Aquibium microcysteis: one gene and its partners. The protein of the gene in region 2 interacts with the protein of the main gene of each other region in a pairwise test. Links are inferred from orthologs where the notes say so. Each region holds a gene or a part of one and is shown on either strand. Other genes may lie near its edges. The genes, in order: trkA, ptsN and IAI54_RS02725.

Region 1 (6,023 bases), 3.5 Mb from region 2 along the record:
GTAATTCAGATGCGCCAGTTCGACCTGCAGCGTGCCTTCCTTGGTGCGGGCGCGTTCGCCGAAGATCTCCAGGATGATGCCGGTGCGGTCGAGCACCTTGGCGTTCAGGCCCTTCTCGAGATTGCGCTGCTGCACCGGCGTCAGCGGATGGTCGACGACGACCAGCGCGGCGCCCGTCTCCTTGATCCTCTCGGCCAGTTCCTCGATCTTGCCGGTGCCGATCAGCGTCGCGGGACGCGGATCGTTGACGGTGACGATCTCGGTATGGACGGGCTGGAGGTCGATGGCACGCGCAAGCCCGACCGCCTCGTCGTGACGAGCCTCCGGCGACCGCGTCAGACGCGGCCGGCCGGTGTTCTCGTCATCGTCGCGGTGGAAGCGCGGCAGGACCGGAACGATGATGACGGCGCGCGTGGCGACGGGCTGCGGCTGGCCGTCGGCCTGCCGATCCTTCGCCCCCTGCTGGCGCCCGCCCGGGCTCGTTGCGTCCAATCAATTATCCCGGCCGGCATCCTCACCATCGAACATCTGAACCGGCTGGCTCGGCATGATGGTGGAGATGGCGTGCTTGTAGACGAGCTGCGAATGCCCGTCGCGGCGCAAAAGGACGCAGAAATTGTCGAAGGACGTGACAACTCCCGTCAGCTTGACGCCGTTGATCAGAAATATCGTGAGAGGGTTCTTGCTCTTCCGGACCGAGTTGAGAAACAGGTCCTGAAGGTTCTGCGATCGTTCCGCCATTTTTCTTGTCTTCCGCCGTTCCCCGAAACCGTGCACGACGGCGCCCAAACAACGACGCGCGATCCAAGCGCACGGAAATGACCCGCCTCCGGAACATGTGCGCGCTTTCGTGCGCAACATTCCCCTAGTCAGAAGCGGTTATCAGGCTTGGCATTTTTCCGCAATGTCAAAAAAAGCGCCGCGCAAGGAAAGCACGACGCTGCCCGGATGACTGTTGGCGATAGGCGCGCCGTCGATCTCCACCACGGGCATGGCGATCGTCGTGGCCGAGCTGATGAAGGCCTCGCGTGCGGCCTTCGCCTCGGCCACCGTGAAGCCGCGTTCCTCGATGGTCAGGCCGAGCGCGGCCGCCACCTCGAACATCGTCGTGCGGGTGATGCCGCGCAGGATGCCGTGCTCTGCCGGCCGCGTGACGAGGCGACCGTCGGCCGTCACGATCCAGGCGTTGGAGGACCCGCCCTCCTTCACCGTGCCGTCGGCGTCGACGAACCAGGCCTCCTGCGCGCCCGCCGCGCGGGCCGCCTCCTTGGCCAGCACGTTGGGCAGGAGGCCGACGGTCTTGATGTCGACGCGGTCCCAGCGGGTCTCGGGCACGGTGATCACCTTGATGCCGGTTTCCGCGCGCTTCTCGGCCCGGGCCGGATCGGCCTTGCGCGCCGTCACCACCAGCGCGGGCGCCACCGCCTGCGGGAACAGGAAATCGCGCGGCGCCACCCCGCGCGTCACCTGCAGATAGACCAGACCGTCGTGCACGCCGTTGCGACGCACCACCTCGCGGATCACCAGTTCGAGCGCGCGGCGGTGCATGGGCCAGGCCATCGACAGTTCGCGCAGCGAACGGTCGAGACGGTCGAGATGGCGCGTCATGTCGACGACGTAGCCCCGCTTCACCTCGCAGACCTCGTAGACGCCGTCGGCGAACTGGTAGCCGCGGTCCTCGACGTGCACGAAGGCATCGGCGTGGCGCAGGTAGCGGCCGTTGACATAGGTGATACGCGGCATGGGTTCCCCGCAGGCTGTCTGGCCGGAGCGCTGGCGCAGGCCGGCCGGGTTGATCAGAAGAATTCGAGACTGACCCGGAACATCTGCTCCACCTGGCGCACGGCCGTGTCCATGGCGAAGATGATGACGCGGTCCTTCGGGCGGATCAGCGTGGCGCCGCTCGGCTTGATGGCGGTGCCGTCGCGATAGATCATGCCGAGCCGCATGCCGTCGGGCAGGTTCAGGTCGCGCAGCGGCGAACCGACCAGCGGCGAGGTCTCCAGCGCCTCGGCCTCGATGATCTCGGCCGTGCCGCGCTGGACGCTGTGGACGGCGCGGATGCGGCCGCGGCGCACGTGCTGCAGCACGCGGCTGATCGTCACCGAGCGCGGGTTGACGTGGGCGTCGATGCCGAGCGTGCGGGTGAAGTCGTGATAGGTCGGGTTGTTGATCAGCGCCAGGTTCGACTTGCAGCCGAGCCGCTTGGCCATGACGCTCGACAGGATGTTCACCTGGTCGTTGTTGGTCAGCGCCACCATCAGGTCGGCGTCCTGGATGTCGGCCTCCAGCAGCAGCTTCTGGTCGAGCGCGCTGCCATGCAGCACCACCGTGCGGCGCAGCTTGTCGGCGATGGCGATGGCACGCTCGCGCGTGTCCTCGATGATCTTCACCTTGGTGCGCGACTGGCGCGCCTCCAGCGCCTTGGCGACGTAGAGCCCGATGTTGCCGCCGCCGCCGATGACGATGCGCAGCGCCTCGGTCTCCTCGTGGCCGAACAGGCCCAGCGTGCGGCGCACCTGGTCCTTGGTCGTTACGACATAGGCGAGATCGCCGGCCACGAGCTGGTCGGCCGAATGGGGAATGAACAGGCGGTTGTTGCGCCACACGCCGACCACCGTCGAGGGCAGGTCCGGGAACAGGTCGGAGAGCTGCGACAGCGGCGTGTTGATGACCGGGCATTCCTCCAGGCACTCGATCGCCACCATCGCCACCTTGTCGTCGGCGAATCGCACCACGTCGGTGGCGCCCGGGATGGCGATGCGGCGCAGCACCATCTCGCCCACCTCGATCTCGGGCGAGATGACCACGTCGATCGGCAGGTTCTCGCGCGAGAACAGGTTCTGGTAGTGCGGCTGGAGGTAGGACTGGGCGCGGATGCGGGCGATCTTGGTGGGGATGTTGAACAGCGAATGCGCCACCTGGCAGGCCGTCATGTTCACCTCGTCATAGAGGGTGACGGCGATGAACATGTCCGCCTGCTGCGCGCCGGCGAGTTCCAGCACGTCGGGATGGGCGCCGTGGCCGACGAAGCCGCGCACGTCGAGCTGGTCGCGGATGGTGCGGATCAGTTCCGGCGACGTGTCGATGACGGAGACGTCGTTCTGTTCCGCCGCCAGCCGCTCGGCGATGCCGTAGCCGACCTGGCCGGCGCCACAGATGATCACGCGCATGATGGACTCCGATCCGCCGCCGCTACACGCCGAGCGATTTCAGCTTCCTGTGCAGGGCGGATCGTTCCATACCAATGAACTCGGCCGTGCGCGAGATGTTGCCGCCGAAGCGATTGATCTGGGCGATCAGATATTCCTTCTCGAAGAGCTCGCGCGCCTCCCGCAGCGGCAGCGCCATGATGTGCTGGTCGGACTGGCTCGGCGCGCGCGGCATCACGTCGCCGATCTCGGCCGGCAGGAGGTCGGCGGTGATCGGCGAATCGACGTCGTCGCCGCGCGACAGAATCATCAGCCGCTCGACGTTGTTGCGAAGCTGGCGCACGTTGCCCGGCCAGTTGTGCGCCTGCAGCACCGCCAGCACGTCGTCGCCGATGCGCCGGTTCCTGATGCCCGACTGGCGCACGATCTGCTTCATGAAGTGGTCGACGAGGTAGGGAATGTCCTCGCGCCGCTCCGACAGCGGCGGCACCAGCACCGGCACCACGGCCAGCCGGTGGTAGAGGTCCTCGCGGAACCGGCCCTCGGCGATCATCGCCTCGAGGTTCTGGGCCGTGGACGAGATGATCCGCACGTCCACCTTCACGCGCTTGGCGCCGCCCACCCGCTCGAACTGCTGGTCGACGAGCACGCGCATGATCTTGTTCTGCGTCTCGCGCGGCATGTCGGCCACCTCGTCGAGATAGAGCGTGCCGCGATGGGCCTCCTCCAGCGCCCCGACCTTGCGCTCCGCGCCGTTGGGTTCGGTCCCGAACAGCTCGATCTCCATCCGGTCGGGCGTGATCGAGGCCGCGTTGATCGACACGAAGGGCCCGTCCCGGCGCGCCGAGACCGCATGGATGGCGCGCGCCGCCGATTCCTTGCCCGAGCCGGACGGACCGATGATCATCACCCGGCTGTTTGTCGGCGCGATGCGCTCGATGGCCTGGCGCAGGTGGTTCATCGCCGCGGAATTGCCGATCAGGTCGAAGGTGTCGGCGGTGCGCTTCTTCAGCTCCGTCACCTCGCGCTTCAGCTTGGAGATCTCCAGCGCCCGCTCGCAGATCAGGAGCAGCCGGTCGGCCTTGAACGGCTTCTCGATGAAGTCGTAGGCGCCGCGCCGGATCGCCGATACGGCGGTCTCGATGGTGCCGTGACCCGAGATCATCACCACCGGAACGTGCGGGTGGATGGTCTTGATCTCGTCCAGCAGCGCCAGGCCGTCCATGCGCGAACCCTGCAGCCAGATGTCGAGCAGGATCAGCCGCGGCACCCGGTCGGCGATCGCCGCCAGCGCGCTGTCGCTGTCGAAGGCCGTGCGGGTCTCGTGGCCCTCGTCGCTCAGGATGCCGGCGACGAGTTCGCGGATGTCCTCCTCATCGTCGACGACGAGAATGTCAGACGCCATGGTTCACCTGCTCTTCTTGCTTTTCTTGTTTCGTGGCTTCCGCGCCTGCAGACACGTCCTCCGCCGCCGTCGAGGGCAGGACGACGCGGATCATCGCACCGCGGCCACCGTAGAAGTCGGGCGGCGCGTCGTGAAGCTCGATGCGGCCGCCATGCTCCTCGACGATTTTCTTGACGATGGCGAGGCCGAGGCCCGTGCCCTTGGCACGGGTTGTCATGTAGGGCTCGAGCAGCCGCTGCCGGTTCTCCGCCGGCAGGCCCTTGCCGTTGTCCTTGATGTCGACGCTGATCCAGCCGCCGTCGCAATGCGCCTCGATCTCGATCACGCCGCGGACGTCGTCCGTCCGTTCGGCCGATTCGATCGCCTCGGCGGCATTCTTGATCAGGTTGCCGAAGGCCTGGCTCATCAGCCGGCTGTCGAAGCGTCCCTTGAGCGGCGTGGCCCCGAAGTCGCGGCGGAACTCGATCTCGGCCTTCGAGACCTCGACGAGGAACGAGGCCTCGCGCAGCGCCTCGCGCAGGTCCATCACTTCCAGCGTCGGCTTGGGCATGCGCGCGAAGGCGGAGAACTCGTCGACCATGCGGCCGATGTCGCCGACCTGGCGGATGATGGTGTCCGTGCACTGGTCGAAGACCTCGCGATCCTCGGTGATCACCTTGCCGTAGCGGCGGCGGATGCGCTCGGCCGAGAGCTGGATCGGCGTCAGCGGGTTCTTGATCTCGTGGGCGATGCGGCGGGCGACGTCCGCCCAGGCCGAGGAGCGCTGCGCCTGCACCAGATCGGTGATGTCGTCGATCGTCACCACGTAGGACGGCAGCTCGGCTTCGCCCTTCCCCTCCTCGATCGTCACCTGCACGTTGAAGGTGCGTTCCACGCCGCGGCGCGTGAAAACCACCTGCTCGCGGTAGACGGGGCGGTCCGACGAACGCGCGATCTCGAAGACGCGGCCGAAATGCGGCAGCACCGCCGAAAGCGTCTGGCCCTCCGACTGGTGCGCGTCGATCGACAGCATCGTCTCGGCCGAGCGGTTGACGATGGTGATCGCGCCGTCGGCGTCGACGCCGACGATGCCGGCGCTGACGCTGGCGAGCACCGCTTCGGAGAAGCGCCGCCGCTCGTCGATCTGGTCCTTCGCCGAGAGGATCTCGTTTCGCTGCGACTTCAGCTGCAGCAGCATCTTGTTGAACGTGTCCGACAGCGAGGCGACGTCGCCGTCGGAATTGCGCACCGGAACGGCGACGTCGAGGTTGCCGGTCGCCACCTCGTCGGCCGCGCCGATCAGCCGCCGGATCGGCCGCACCAGCCGGTCGGCCACCGCGATGCCGGTCCAGATCGCCGACAGCACGATGATCAGCGTCAGGCCGAGATAGATGACCGCGAAGGCGATCTGCACGGTCGTGCGGCTGCTCTCCAGATCCGTGTAGTCGTCGGCATTCACCTGCACGATCTGGCGCGCCCGGATCACC
Region 2 (5,880 bases):
CTGGGAAGCGGGCCAGGCCGTCGCCTGAGGGCGATTCCCTTCCGCGCCGCGAGCGGATAGGGTCGCGCCGTTCCGCACAAGGGGAGGCAGGCTTGGTCATCGTGATCGGCTCCATCAATCTCGACATGATCACCACGGTCGGAAGCCTGCCCGGGCCCGGCGAAACGGTGCGCGGCGACCGCTTCGCGACGGCGCCCGGGGGCAAGGGCGCCAATCAGGCCCTTGCTGCGGCGCGCGCCGGAGCGTCCGTGCGGATGATCGGTGCGGTGGGCACCGATCCCTTCGCGTCGGAAGCGCTGGCCCTGCTTGCGGCCGGCGGCATCGACCTCTCCGGAGTGAAGAGCGCGGCCGAGCCGACCGGCGTAGCGCTGATCCTGGTCGGCGCCGACGGCGAAAACATGATCGCGGTGGCGCCTGGCGCCAACAATGCCGTGACGCCTGACGACGTCGCGGGCACCGAATTTGCGGAGGGCGATGTTCTGCTGCTTCAGCACGAAATCCCGCTGGAGACGGTGACGGCAGCGCTGGACGCGGCGCGGGCTGCAGGCGCGCTCTCGGTGCTCAACATCGCTCCCTTCGCGGCGGAAGCCGTCGGGTTCGTCGGCAAGGCCGACGTGATCGTGGCAAACGAGACCGAGTTCGACATGTGCGCAGCCGCCATGTCGCTCGCCGGGGCCGACCGGGCAGGCCGGATGCGCAGCTTCGTCGGAAGGACGGGCCGGGCGATCGTCGTGACGCTCGGTGCGGAAGGAGTGCTGGCCGCCACCGTCGTCGGAGACCTCGCGGTTCCGACGATTCCCGTAAAACCGGTCGATACGGTGGGCGCGGGCGACACCTTCTGCGGCTATCTCGGCGCGGGCCTGGCGCAAGGGCTGCCGCTGGAGACGGCCCTGGGCCGGGCCGCAGCGGCGGGAGCGCTCGCCTGCCTGCGGCATGGAGCACAGCCGGCAATCCCCCTGCGCGCAGACGTGGAGGATGCTGTGGCGAAGGCAGGCAGCTGAAGCTGTCCGCCCCGGTCGCCTCACAGTCGACCCGATCGCCTCAGAGGCGACCCAGACGCTCCGTCAAGAGCGCGAAGAAGCCGTCGGAATCGATGTCGCGCATCACCATCGCGTTCTTCGGCCTGTCCGTCACGCCCCACCAGTCGATCACGGTCATTCCCATGGTGACCTCGGAAGAGGTCTCGATGGCAACGTTGCAAAGCCTGCCCCGGAAGAGTTCCGGCCTCAGGAGATAGGCGATCACGCAGGGGTCATGCAGCGGTCCACCGTCGCTTCCGTACTTTTCCTCGTCGAATCGCTCGAAGAATTCCAGCATCTCGGCCGTGGCGATACCCACCCTGCTACCGAGTTCACGGAAAGCGGCGACGCGGCTCGCCGTCGTCAGCGCCTTGTGCGTCACGTCGAGCGGCATCATCACGATCGGAACGCCGGAAGAGAACACGATCTCGGCAGCATGCGGATCAACGTAGATGTTGAACTCGGCCGCCGGCGTGACGTTGCCGCCCTCGAAGAAGCCTCCGCCCATCAGCACGATCTCGCGGATGCGGCCAGCGATTGCGGGCGCGCGGTTGAGCGCTTCGGCGATGTTGGTCAGCGGGCCGAGCGGACACAGCGTCACCGTCCCCGGTTCCTCGGCCATCAGAGTATCGACGATGAAGTCGACCGCGTGCTTCTGCTGCAGCGGCATCGTCGGTTCGGGCAGTTGCGGACCGTCGAGCCCGGTACGGCCATGCACGTGCTCGGCCGTCACGAGGCGCCGCACCAGCGGACGGACCGCCCCTGCATGGACACGGACGTCATGGCGGCCGGCGAGTTCGCAGATCATACGTGCATTCTTCTGGGTGAGCGCGAGCGGTACGTTGCCGGCGACCGCCGTGATCCCCATCACTTCGAGCTCGGGACTGGCGAGCGCGAGCAGGATGGCGACCGCGTCATCCTGGCCCGGGTCCGTGTCGATGATGATCCTGCGACCCGCGTCCATCCGCAACTCCCTGCACTCACTTGAACTTCATGAGGTTGCGGACCATATCAGCAGCACGCGCCGGAACGCCACCCGGGTTCCAGCGCTTTCCACGTCGCTCTTTAGAGGACATGAGACCCATGACGCGCCTGACGCCCTTCTCGAATCCGCTGCTTCTCGGGTTCGACACCATGGAGAAGACGCTCGAACGCGTGTCGAAATCCGGAGACGGATATCCGCCGTACAATATCGAGCGGCTGAAGCCGGCCGGGTGCGGCAGCGAGCGGCTCCGCATCACGCTGGCGGTGGCGGGTTTCACGGACGACGATCTCGACGTCACGACCGAAGAGAACCAGCTTGTCATCCGCGGCAAGCAGAGCGAAGACGCTGAACGGGACTACCTGCACCGCGGGATCGCAGCGCGGCAGTTCCAAAGGGTCTTCGTACTTGCGGATGGCATGCGGGTCGTCGGCGCGGAATTGAAGAACGGGCTCCTGTCAGTGGATCTGGACCGTCCCCAGCCGGAAAAGCTGGTACGGAAAATAAACATCTCGGTGAAAGACTGATCGGAACCCATGGCTCGAACGCGGGTTGGCCTGAGCCAGGCAGCCCTCGGCAAGGAGGCTAAGATGACTGACGATCCTCACATTCTGACGATGACCGCCGACCAGTTCGCCCATCTCGGCGAGGGCGCGCTCGCCTACCTGCGCAAGGTGAAGAGCGAAGATCTGACGGGACGTTTCCCCGGCATGCCGGCGATCGCTCCGGGTCTCGAGCTATGGGCCCTGTTTGCGGCCAATGGCCGCCCCATCCTCCTGACGGATGAACGCGACAGCGCCATCGGCGCAGCGATGCAGAACCAGTTGACCCCCGTCAGCATTCACTGACGCGCGCCGACGGCGCACGCCGTCTCAGGCAGCATGCGACGCCGGTGCCGTGGCCAGGAACGTGTAGATGGCCGCGGCATCGCGCGTCCCGCGTATCTTGGCCACCGTTTCGGAATCCCGCAGCACGCGCGCGATTCGCGACAGCGCCTTGAGGTGATCGGCCCCGGCGCCTTCCGGGGCCAGCAGCAGGAACACGAGGTCCACGGGCTGGTCGTCGAGAGATTCGAACTCGACGGGATGATCCAGTCGGGCGAAGACGCCGGTGATGGCCTTGATTCCCGGCAGCTTGCCATGCGGAATGGCGATGCCATTGCCCACGCCGGTCGATCCCAGGCGTTCGCGCTGGAGGATCGTGTCGAATATCTCACGCTCCGGAAGGCCGGTGACGGCGCTCGCCTTTTCGGCGAGAAGCTGAAGGAGTTGCTTCTTCGAATTCGCCTTCAAGGCCGGCATGATGGCCGGTACCTCGATAAGATCGCTGAGATCCATGCTTGTTCGCGTCCCCTGGTTGTTCCCGGCGGAGTGTCGATCCCGAGCGGCAAGATCTGCGGACGGAGCCTCAGGCTCCGTCAGCTGCCACCGCGGACGGATCGATCCACCCGATGTTACCGTCGGAGCGACGATAGACGATGTTGACCTTCCCCGTGCCCGCATTGCGGAACACCTGTACGGGGCTCTCCTTCGTATCGAGTTCGATCACGGCACCGGCGACGCTCATGGTCTTGAGCGTCAGCGAGGTCTCGGCCACGATGGCCGGCGCATAGTCCTCCGGCACCTCCTCGTCTTCTTCGGCAGCGGGAGCCATGACCCTGTAGGGGACGTCGGTCCAGACCGCGTCCGCGGGCGATACCGACTGGTGCGACTTGAGCCGGCGCTTGTAGCGACGCAGCCGCTTCTCGATTCGTTCGGCCGCAGCATCGAATGCCAGCTGCGGATCCATCGCACGCCCTTCGGCCTGAAGTTCCATCCCCGTGTCGAGGTGGATGCGGCAGTCCGCGGAGTAGCGCGCGCCGGCCTTCTCGACCGTGACGTGTCCGGAAAAACCACCGTCGAAATACTTCGAGACGGCTTCCTCGATGCGTTGATCGATCCGGGTGCGGAACGATTCACCCATCTCCATCTGCTTACCGGAAATTCGCAGGCCCATCTGAAAACTGACCCTTTCTTGCTCGGATGACTCCGCTTCCGAGTTTATACCCGCCATCGTCGCGCACAAGGTTGCGCATCTGGTGATACCGAGGTTTCGGCGCGGGTTCAGGACACGGGACAGTGACGCGAGCGGATGCGCCACCCCCTTGGGTGCGCGGCTTCTAGGGATTTGCCCCGCCTTTGTCAACGCGCCCATATCCAACGCCCCGCTGCCGAGGAGCAAGGCCGGCACTCAGGCCTCCATTCCCGCCATCGCCCGCTTCTCGCGCCGACGCTGAACCGACGAGGGAATGTTCATGCCTTCCCGATACTTGGCCACCGTGCGCCGGGCGATCTCCACACCATCCTTGCGCAGGATGTCGACGATGGCGTCGTCGGACAGCACGTTGGACGCATCTTCCTCGTCGATCATCTGGCGGATGCGATGGCGCACCGCCTGAGCGGAATGCGCATCGCCCCCCTCGGCGGAAGCGATCGACGCCGTGAAGAAGAAGCGCAGCTCGTAAACGCCGCGCGGCGTCTGCATGTATTTGTTGGCCGTGACGCGGCTTACGGTCGATTCGTGCATCTGGATCGCATCGGCCACGGTCTTGAGGTTCAGCGGTCTCAAATGCCGGATGCCATGGACGAGAAAACCGTCCTGCTGGCGCACGATCTCGGACGTGACCTTGAGGATGGTCCGCGCCCGCTGATCGAGGCTGCGGGTCAGCCAGTTGGCGCTCTGCATGCAGTCGGAGAGGAAATCGCGTTCAGCCGGGCTCCTGGTGTGCGAACTGACATGCGCGAAGTAGGCCTGATCGACGAGAACGCGTGGCAGCGTGTCCGGATTGAGCTCGACGGTCCAGCTCCCGTCCGGTGCCGGCTTCACCACGACGTCCGGAACAACGGTCTCGGCGATGCTGGATTCGAAGCCGGCGCCGGGTTTGGGGTCGAGGGCGCGGATCTCGCCAAGCATGTCGACGAGGTCGCTTTCGTCCACCCGGCAGATACGGCGCAATGCAGCGAAATCGCGCTTCGCCAGGAGGTCGAGATGGGCGATCAGTGCGGCCATGGCGGGATCGTAGCGATCACGGCGACGAAGCTGCAACGCCAAGCACTCGCGCAGGTCACGAGCGAAGATTCCGGCGGGATCGAAGCCCTGGCAGGTCTCCAGCACCGCATCGACCGCATCACGGTCGACACCGAGCCTCGAAGCGATCTCGCAGAGATCGCCGCGCATGTAGCCGGTGTCGTCGAGCGCGTCGGCGAGTTCGCGCGCGATGAGAGCGTCCGTTCTGCGCTGAAAGGCGAAGGCGATCTGCTCGTCGACCATGTCGCGCAGCGTAACGGCGGCGGCGGCCATATCCTCGAAATCGATCGAGCCATCCCCCATGCCACCTGCCGCCGACTTCCATGTCAGCGACAAGTCGGGTCCCAATCGGTCCTGCGTGCCCGGATCGTCGGGGAAGACGTTTTCCAGCGAGGTATCGAGCCGGGCGGCGAGGGTTTCGGAAGAGGCGTCGAGGCCGGATTCAAACCAGTCGGTCTCGCCCTCAGCGTCGTGCGGCGCCTCGGGCCGGTCGCCCTCGATCGCGTCATTCACCGCGTCCTGGCGCTCGAGCAGCGGGTTTCGCTCGATCTCTTCGTCCACGAACCGCTCGAGTTCGGTATGCGTGAACTGCAGCAACCGGATCGACTGCATCAGCTGCGGCGTCATGACGAGCGCCTGCGACTGTCGAAGCTGCAACTTCGCCGAGAGCGCCATGCCTGCTACCCCGTACCTCCGCAGACGGCCCGCCGGACCGCGTCCCCCACCGCGCCAAAAAACTGGCGCGGCTTTTGCTTGTCAAGCGAAACCTAGCGCAATAGGCTTTCGAAACCGTTCCAGGGACGGACAAACACC
Region 3 (6,304 bases), 4.2 Mb from region 2 along the record:
CGAGATAGGCCTGCTGGTTCTGGGCGGTCCAGTCGTTGACGGCGAGGCGATAGGTCCTGGCCGGGTCGACGTCGATTTCGGCGACGTGGACGTAGTCGCCGGTCATGCCGTCGAGCGTCTCGGCCATGAACTGGTTGGCGCGGGCGAGCATCGCCGACAGCTGCGCGCCGGTGATCGCGGCGACGCTGACGCCGCCGCCGAAGCGCACGAAGGCGTCGAAGTCGTAGCGAGAGAGCGGGCCGGCGGCGAGCGGCGCGCCGAAGGTGGTGTGGCCGAGCATGGCGACGTCGGCCTCGGTCGCCTGGCGCAGCGCCTCGGTGGCAATGAGGATCGACGCGTGCAGGTCGAAGGCGCGCGGCAATTCGGCGACGACGGCGCGGTCGGCGTCGGTGAGGTGCTCGGCCTTCATCGCCTCGATCAGCGCGGCGAGCGCCGCGTCGCCGCCCGACGGCGCGACCTCTTCCGCGCGGTAGGTCGCGGCGGCGCCCTTCGCGAGTTCGACGATGCCGATCTTGCGGCCCCAACTGGCGCCGTGGACATAGGTGCGGCCGTCGAGCGTCATGGCGAGATCGAGATGGTCGTGTCCGCCCTGGACGATGTTGCCGGCCGGGAGCGTGGCGAGGAAGGTCTTGTCGGGGCTGACGCCGGCATGGCTCATGACGACGCTGACGTCGGCGCCGGCGCTCGAACCGGGCAGGGCATCGGCGACGAAGCGGGCGGTGTCGAGGAATGTCAGCGTGTCGCGCACCGGCTTGCGGTAGACGAAGGGATTGGTCGCCGCCAGACCGAGAACGGAGACGTCCAGGCCGCCGAGCCCGAGCCGGGCGTCGAAGGGCGCGAAGAAGCGGCCGGTGCGGTTGTCGACGAGGTTAGAGATCACCTGCACGCCGGCGCGGTCGGCGCGGGCGACGAAGCTCGCCATGTCGTCGAGGATGGCCGTTTCGTGGTTGCCGAGGTTGAGCACCACCGGCATCTCGGCCGCCACCGCCTCGAGGAAGGCCCAGTCGGCCGCCCCGTTCGACTTCAGGCAGACCGTGTTGCCGCGCTCGAAGACGTCGCCGTTGATCAGGAGCGCCGCCGGCCGCCCGGCTTCGGCGCGCAGGGCGCGCAGCCGCGCGAGCAGGGCGGGCAGGCGGGCATAGGGCGCATGCAGGTCGGCGATGGTGAACAGCACCGCATCGCCGCCCGCCTGGGCGCGCGCGACGGCAGGAAGCGCGGCAGCGACGGCCGAGGCGGCGAGGCCCTGCAGGACGAGGCGGCGGCTGACGACGAAGGACGGGCGGTTCATGGCATGCTCCGGACGGTGGGTTTGCTCGACCGCCTCTGTGGGGCGGGTCCGCGACGGCAGTATGACACGGGCCGGACGGCGGCGGGAGGGCTGCGGCCGGCGGCTTCAGTCCAGGAAGCGGTAGCCGACGCCGGGCTCGTTGAGGATGAAGCGCGGCGCGGCCGGGTCGTCGCCGAGCTTGGCGCGCAGCCGGCCGACGAAGACGCGCAGGTACTGCAGGTCGTGCTCGTGCGCCGGCCCCCAGACGTCGGCGAGCAGCTGCCGGTGCGTGACGATGCGGCCGGCATTGCGCGCCAGCAGCGCCAGGAGGTCGAACTCCTTGCGCGTCAGCTTCACGGGTTCGCCCGCGAGCGTCACCGCGTGGCGGGCGAGGTCGACATGCAGGTCGTGCAGCACGATCTCGGGCACCGGCGCCGCACCGCCGCGCGCGGCGCGCAGCAGCGCCCGCACGCGCGCCAGCAGCTCGCCGATTCCGAACGGCTTGACGACGTAGTCGTTGGCGCCGGCGTCGAGCGCGGCGACCTTCTCCTCCTCCGCCTGGCGCACCGACAGGATCAGGATCGGCACCGGCGACCAGTCGCGGATGCTGGCGATCACCGCCTTGCCGTCCATGTCCGGCAGGCCGAGGTCGAGCACGACGAGATCGGGCTGCGCGGTGGCGGCCAGGCCGATGCCCTCGCGGCCGGACGCGGCCTCCTGCAGCGTGAACCCCTGCGCTTCCAGTGCCACCCGCAGGAAGCGGCGGATGCCGGGATCGTCCTCGACGAGCAGGATGCGGCCGGTGTTCATGGCTTCCTACCCTCGGCGCCCGCCGCAAGCGGCAGGGCGATGATGATGCGCGTGCCGCGACCGCCCGGAGAGGCCGCCTCGGCGCGGATCGAGCCGCCATGCGCGTCGACGATGCCGCGGGCGATGGCGAGGCCGAGCCCCGTGCCGCCGGGCTGCCCGTCGCCGGCGCGCACGCGGAAGAACATGTCGAAGACATGCGCCCGGTCGGCCTCGGGGATGCCGGGTCCCTCGTCGGCGATCGACAGGACGACGTCGCCGCCGGCCTGCCGCGCCGAGACGGTGACGGCGGTGCCCGCGGGGGCGTATTTGGCGGCATTGTCGAGGATGTTGGTCACGACCTGTTCGAGGAGCACGGCATCGCCCGGAACGTCGGGCAGCGCGGCGTCGAGATCGCGCACCACGCGGTGGCCGGCGAGGTCGCGCGCCAGCCGCCGCAGCGCGCGGCCGACGACTTCGCGCAGGTCGACCGGCTCGCGCGAGACCTTCAGCGCGCCGTAGCCGAGCCGGGTCATGTCGAGCAGGTTCTGGACGTAGCGGTTCAGCCGCTCGCCCTCGTCGCGGATCGTCTCGGCCATCGCGTTGCGCCCCTCCCGGCCGAGCGCCTCGCCCGAATCGACCAGCGCCGTCGCCGCGCCGATGATCGAGACCAGCGGGGTGCGCAGGTCATGGCTGACGGAGGAGAGGAGGGCAGCGCGCAGGCTCTCGGTCTCGGCCAGCAGCCGCGACTGTTCCATGTCGGCGGCGAGCCTGGTGCGCTCGATGGCGATGCCGACCTGATCGACCAGCGATTCGAGCAGCCGCCGCTCCTCGGTGGTGATGTACTGGCGCGTCCCGAAGCGGACGCCGAGCAGGCCGTGCACCGCCTCAGCGCTCTTCATCGGCAGGAACAGCCAGTTCGCCGTGGGCAGCGTCGGCGACGACCATCCCGCCGGCTCGCGCCGCGACCAGGCCCATTCGGCCGCGCCCCGGTCCTTGGGCTCGAGATGGTCCTCGGGCGGCATGCCACCGGCGATCGACAGCGTGCCGTCGCGGTCGGGCATCAGGATCAGCGAGGAGCACTGCATGGTGGAGGCGACATGGGTGACGGCTGCCCAGACGACGTCGTCGAGCGAGGCGACGCTCGCCACCTTGCGGGCGAAGTCGAACAGGTTTCCTGTCCGCCTGGCGATGGCGCGCTGCGCCCGCGCCTGGTCGCGCAGGCGGGCGGCAAGGTTGCCGGTGACGATCGCCACCGCCAGGAACAGGAACAGCGTCAGCACGAGGTCCTGGTGGGCGACCTCGAAGGTGAAGAAGGGCTCGGTGAGGAAGAAATTGTAGCCGAGGAACGCCAGCACGCTGGTGTAGATCGAGGGCCAGAGCCCGAAGCGCGCGGCCACGCCGAGCACGGCGACCAGGAAGAACAGCGACAGGCTCTCGACCGGAAAGACGCGGTTGACGAAGACGGCGACGACGGTGGCCGCCGCCACCGCGCCGGTCGCCCACAGATAGGCGCCGTAGTCGCGCCCGGGGAGGAGCGAGGGGCCGCGGATCGGCGACGTGCCGGCCTGCGCCGGATCGGCCGAGACGATCGTCACCTCGAATTCGGCGGCCTTGCGGATGATCTCACCGGCGACGGTCTCGCGCGTGAACCAGGCGGTGAGGAGCCGCGGCCGCGGCCGGCCGATGACGATGCGCGAGACGTTGCGGGCGCGCGCGAAGGCCAGGATCTCGTCGGCCACGTGGCTCTCGGCGTTGATCGTGGCGATCTCGGCGCCGAGCGATTCGGCCAGCCGCAGCGTCTCGGCGATCGCATCCTTGGCGGCGTCCGACAGGTGCTCGGAGCGCGGCGTGGCGACGCTGGCGGCGATCCAGTCGGTGCGCGACCGCTCGGCCATGCGCCGGGCCGCCCGCACCAGCGCCTTGGAGACCGGCGCCTCGTTGACGCAGACCAGCACGCGGTCCTGCGTCGGCCAGGGGCCGGGAATGGCGTGGCTGCGCATGTGTGCGGCCATCTGCGCGTCGACGCGGTCGGCGGCAACCCGCATGGCGAGTTCGCGCAGCGCCGTCAGGTTGCCCTTGGAGAAGAAGTTCTGGACCGCGCGGGCGATCTGGTCGTGGACGTAGACCTTGCCCTGGCGCAGCCGCTCGATCAGCTCCTCCGGCGGCAGGTCGATGAGCTCGATCTCCTCGGCGAGTTCGAGCACCTTGTCGGGCACCGTCTCTCGCACCTTCACCCGCGCGATACGGGCGACGACGTCGTTGAGGCTCTCGAGGTGCTGGACGTTGAGCGTCGAATAGACGTCGATGCCGGCGGCGAGCAGTTCCTCGACGTCCTGCCAGCGCTTGGCGTGGCGGCTGCCCGGCACGTTGGTGTGGGCGAGTTCGTCGACGAGGGCCAGCGCCGGCCGCCGTGCCAGGAGGCCGTCGAGGTCCATCTCGGCCAGCAGCCGGCCGCCATAGGGGATGCGGGCGCGGGGCAGCACGTCGAGACCGAAGGTCAGCCGCTCGGTCTCGGCGCGGCCATGCGTCTCGACCACGCCGACGACCACGTCGACGCCGTCGGCCCGTCGCCGCTGCGCCGCCTCCAGCATGGCGTAGGTCTTGCCGACCCCCGGCGCGGCGCCGAGGAAGATCTTCAGCCGCCCGCGACCCTCCTTGGCGGCTTCCGCGAGCAGGGCCTCCGGGTGCGGGCGGCTTTCCCTCTCCATGGTCACCCGCCGGCCGCGCGAACGGGGAAGCGCTCGTCGAGCGCGAGGTTCAGCCGCAGGACGTTGACGCGCGGCTCGCCGAGGAGGCCGAGGGTTCGGCCTTCGACATGCGCGGCCACGATCGCCCGGACCGCCGCGACGTCGGCGCCGCGGGCGGCGGCGACGCGCGGGACCTGATAGAACGCCGCCTCCGGGGAGACGTGCGGATCGAGGCCGGAGCCGGAGGCGGTGACGAGATCGAGCGGGACGCGCCCGCCGCCGTTCGCCGCACCGATGCGCTGCGCATCGGCCGCGACACGGTCGATCAGCGCCTTCGAGGTCGGTCCGAGATTGCTGCCGCCGCTCGCAGACGCGTCGTAGCCGGCGCCGGCCGCCGACGGGCGCCCGTGGACGTAGGCGTCACCCGAAAAGGCCTGGCCGACGAGCGCGGAGCCGACGATCCGGCCGTCGCGTTCGACGAGGCTGCCGTTCGCCTGCGCGGGGAACAGCGCCTGCGCGGCGCCGGTCATGGCCAACGGATAGGCGATGCCGGTGAGGGCGGTGAAGAGCGCGAGCAGGGTCAGCGCGGGTCTGAGTTCGGAAAGCATGGCGTCACCTCATACGATGCCGGCGGCGTTGACAATGACGTCGATCGCCTTGATGCCGAGGAAAGGAACGACGAGCCCGCCGAGACCGTAGACGAGAAGGTTCCGGCGCAGCAGGCTCGCCGCGGAGGCGGGCTGGTAGCGGACGCCGCGCAGCGCCAGCGGGATCAGCGCGACGATGACCAGCGCGTTGAAGATGACGGCCGACAGGATGGCGCTGCCGGGGCTGCCGAGCCGCATGACGTTCAGCGCGTCGAGCGCGGGATAGGCGGTGACGAACAGCGCCGGCAGGATGGCGAAATACTTCGCCACGTCGTTGGCGACCGAGAAGGTGGTGAGCGCGCCGCGGGAGATCAGCAGCTGCTTGCCGACCAGCACGATCTCGATGAGCTTCGTCGGGTCCGAATCGAGGTCGATCAGGTTGCCGGCCTCCCTGGCGGCCGGCGTGCCCGTGTTCATGGCCACGCCGACATCGGCCTGCGCCAGCGCCGGCGCGTCGTTGGAGCCGTCGCCGCACATGGCCACCAGCCTGCCTTCGGCCTGCTCCTTGCGGATCAGCTCCAGCTTGCGCTCGGGCGTCGCCTCGGCGAGGAAGTCGTCGACGCCGGCCTCGGCGGCAATCGCCGCAGCCGTCAGCGGATTGTCGCCCGTGACCATGACCGTGCGCACGCCCATGCGGCGCAGCTCGGCGAAGCGCTCGCGGATGCCGGGCTTGACGATGTCCTTGAGGTGGACGACGCCGAGCACCTTGCGGTCGCGGGCGACGAGCAGCGGCGTGCCGCCGGACCGGGCGATCGCCTCGACCAGGCTGCGCAGTTCCGGGGTGGCCGTCGTCCCGCACCAGGCGAGGATGGAGTCCGCCGCGCCCTTGCGCAGCGCCGACCCGTCGCGCAGCGTCGCCCCCGAGAGGCGGGTGTTGGCCGAGAAGGGGATCGCCTCGGCGACGCGGCCTTCTC

Evidence for each region.
Region 1: the proteins of ptsN (region 2) and trkA interact in binary tests that used the Escherichia coli proteins (3 or more experiments, as listed by UniProt). The link is inferred for Aquibium microcysteis from one-to-one orthologs.
Region 3: the proteins of ptsN (region 2) and IAI54_RS02725 interact in binary tests that used the Escherichia coli proteins (3 or more experiments, as listed by UniProt). The link is inferred for Aquibium microcysteis from one-to-one orthologs.

The regions. Positions count from the first base shown.
Region 1 is NZ_CP061080.1:1,363,224-1,369,246, reverse strand. Bases 986-3,984 are described here. They hold trkA (Trk system potassium transporter TrkA), read right to left. Parts: upstream 3,174-3,984; coding sequence 1,797-3,173; downstream 986-1,796. Other genes in these bases: ntrX (nitrogen assimilation response regulator NtrX), read right to left, coding at 3,196-3,984; IAI54_RS06265 (D-amino-acid transaminase), read right to left, coding at 986-1,743. Also shown: GTPase HflX, read right to left, coding at 1-402; RNA chaperone Hfq, read right to left, coding at 493-741; more of IAI54_RS06265, read right to left, coding at 883-985; more of ntrX, read right to left, coding at 3,985-4,557; IAI54_RS06250 (sensor histidine kinase NtrY-like), read right to left, coding at 4,547-6,023. UniProt on the Escherichia coli protein: Part of the constitutive potassium transport systems TrkG and TrkH. May regulate the transport activity of TrkG and TrkH systems. Binds to NAD(+) and NADH.
Region 2 is NZ_CP061080.1:4,833,348-4,839,227, reverse strand. The notes cover bases 1,607-4,462. They hold ptsN (PTS IIA-like nitrogen regulatory protein PtsN), read right to left. Parts: upstream 3,339-4,462; coding sequence 2,874-3,338; downstream 1,607-2,873. Other genes in these bases: rpoN (RNA polymerase factor sigma-54), read right to left, coding at 4,231-4,462; hpf (ribosome hibernation-promoting factor, HPF/YfiA family), read right to left, coding at 3,409-3,996; IAI54_RS22795 (BQ00720 family protein), read left to right, coding at 2,592-2,849; IAI54_RS22800 (Hsp20 family protein), read left to right, coding at 2,103-2,528; IAI54_RS22805 (nucleoside hydrolase), read right to left, coding at 1,607-1,983. Outside these bases: IAI54_RS22815 (methylated-DNA--[protein]-cysteine S-methyltransferase), read left to right, coding at 1-28; IAI54_RS22810 (ribokinase), read left to right, coding at 93-1,001; more of IAI54_RS22805, read right to left, coding at 1,042-1,606; more of rpoN, read right to left, coding at 4,463-5,742. UniProt on the Escherichia coli protein: Seems to have a role in regulating nitrogen assimilation.
Region 3 is NZ_CP061080.1:590,954-597,257, forward strand. Bases 1,874-5,153 are described here. They hold IAI54_RS02725 (sensor histidine kinase), read right to left. Parts: upstream 4,765-5,153; coding sequence 2,074-4,764; downstream 1,874-2,073. Other genes in these bases: IAI54_RS02720 (response regulator), read right to left, coding at 1,874-2,077; kdpC (potassium-transporting ATPase subunit KdpC), read right to left, coding at 4,767-5,153. Also shown: IAI54_RS02715 (metallophosphoesterase), read right to left, coding at 1-1,288; more of IAI54_RS02720, read right to left, coding at 1,394-1,873; more of kdpC, read right to left, coding at 5,154-5,351; potassium-transporting ATPase subunit KdpB, read right to left, coding at 5,361-6,304. UniProt on the Escherichia coli protein: Member of the two-component regulatory system KdpD/KdpE involved in the regulation of the kdp operon. KdpD may function as a membrane-associated protein kinase that phosphorylates KdpE in response to environmental signals.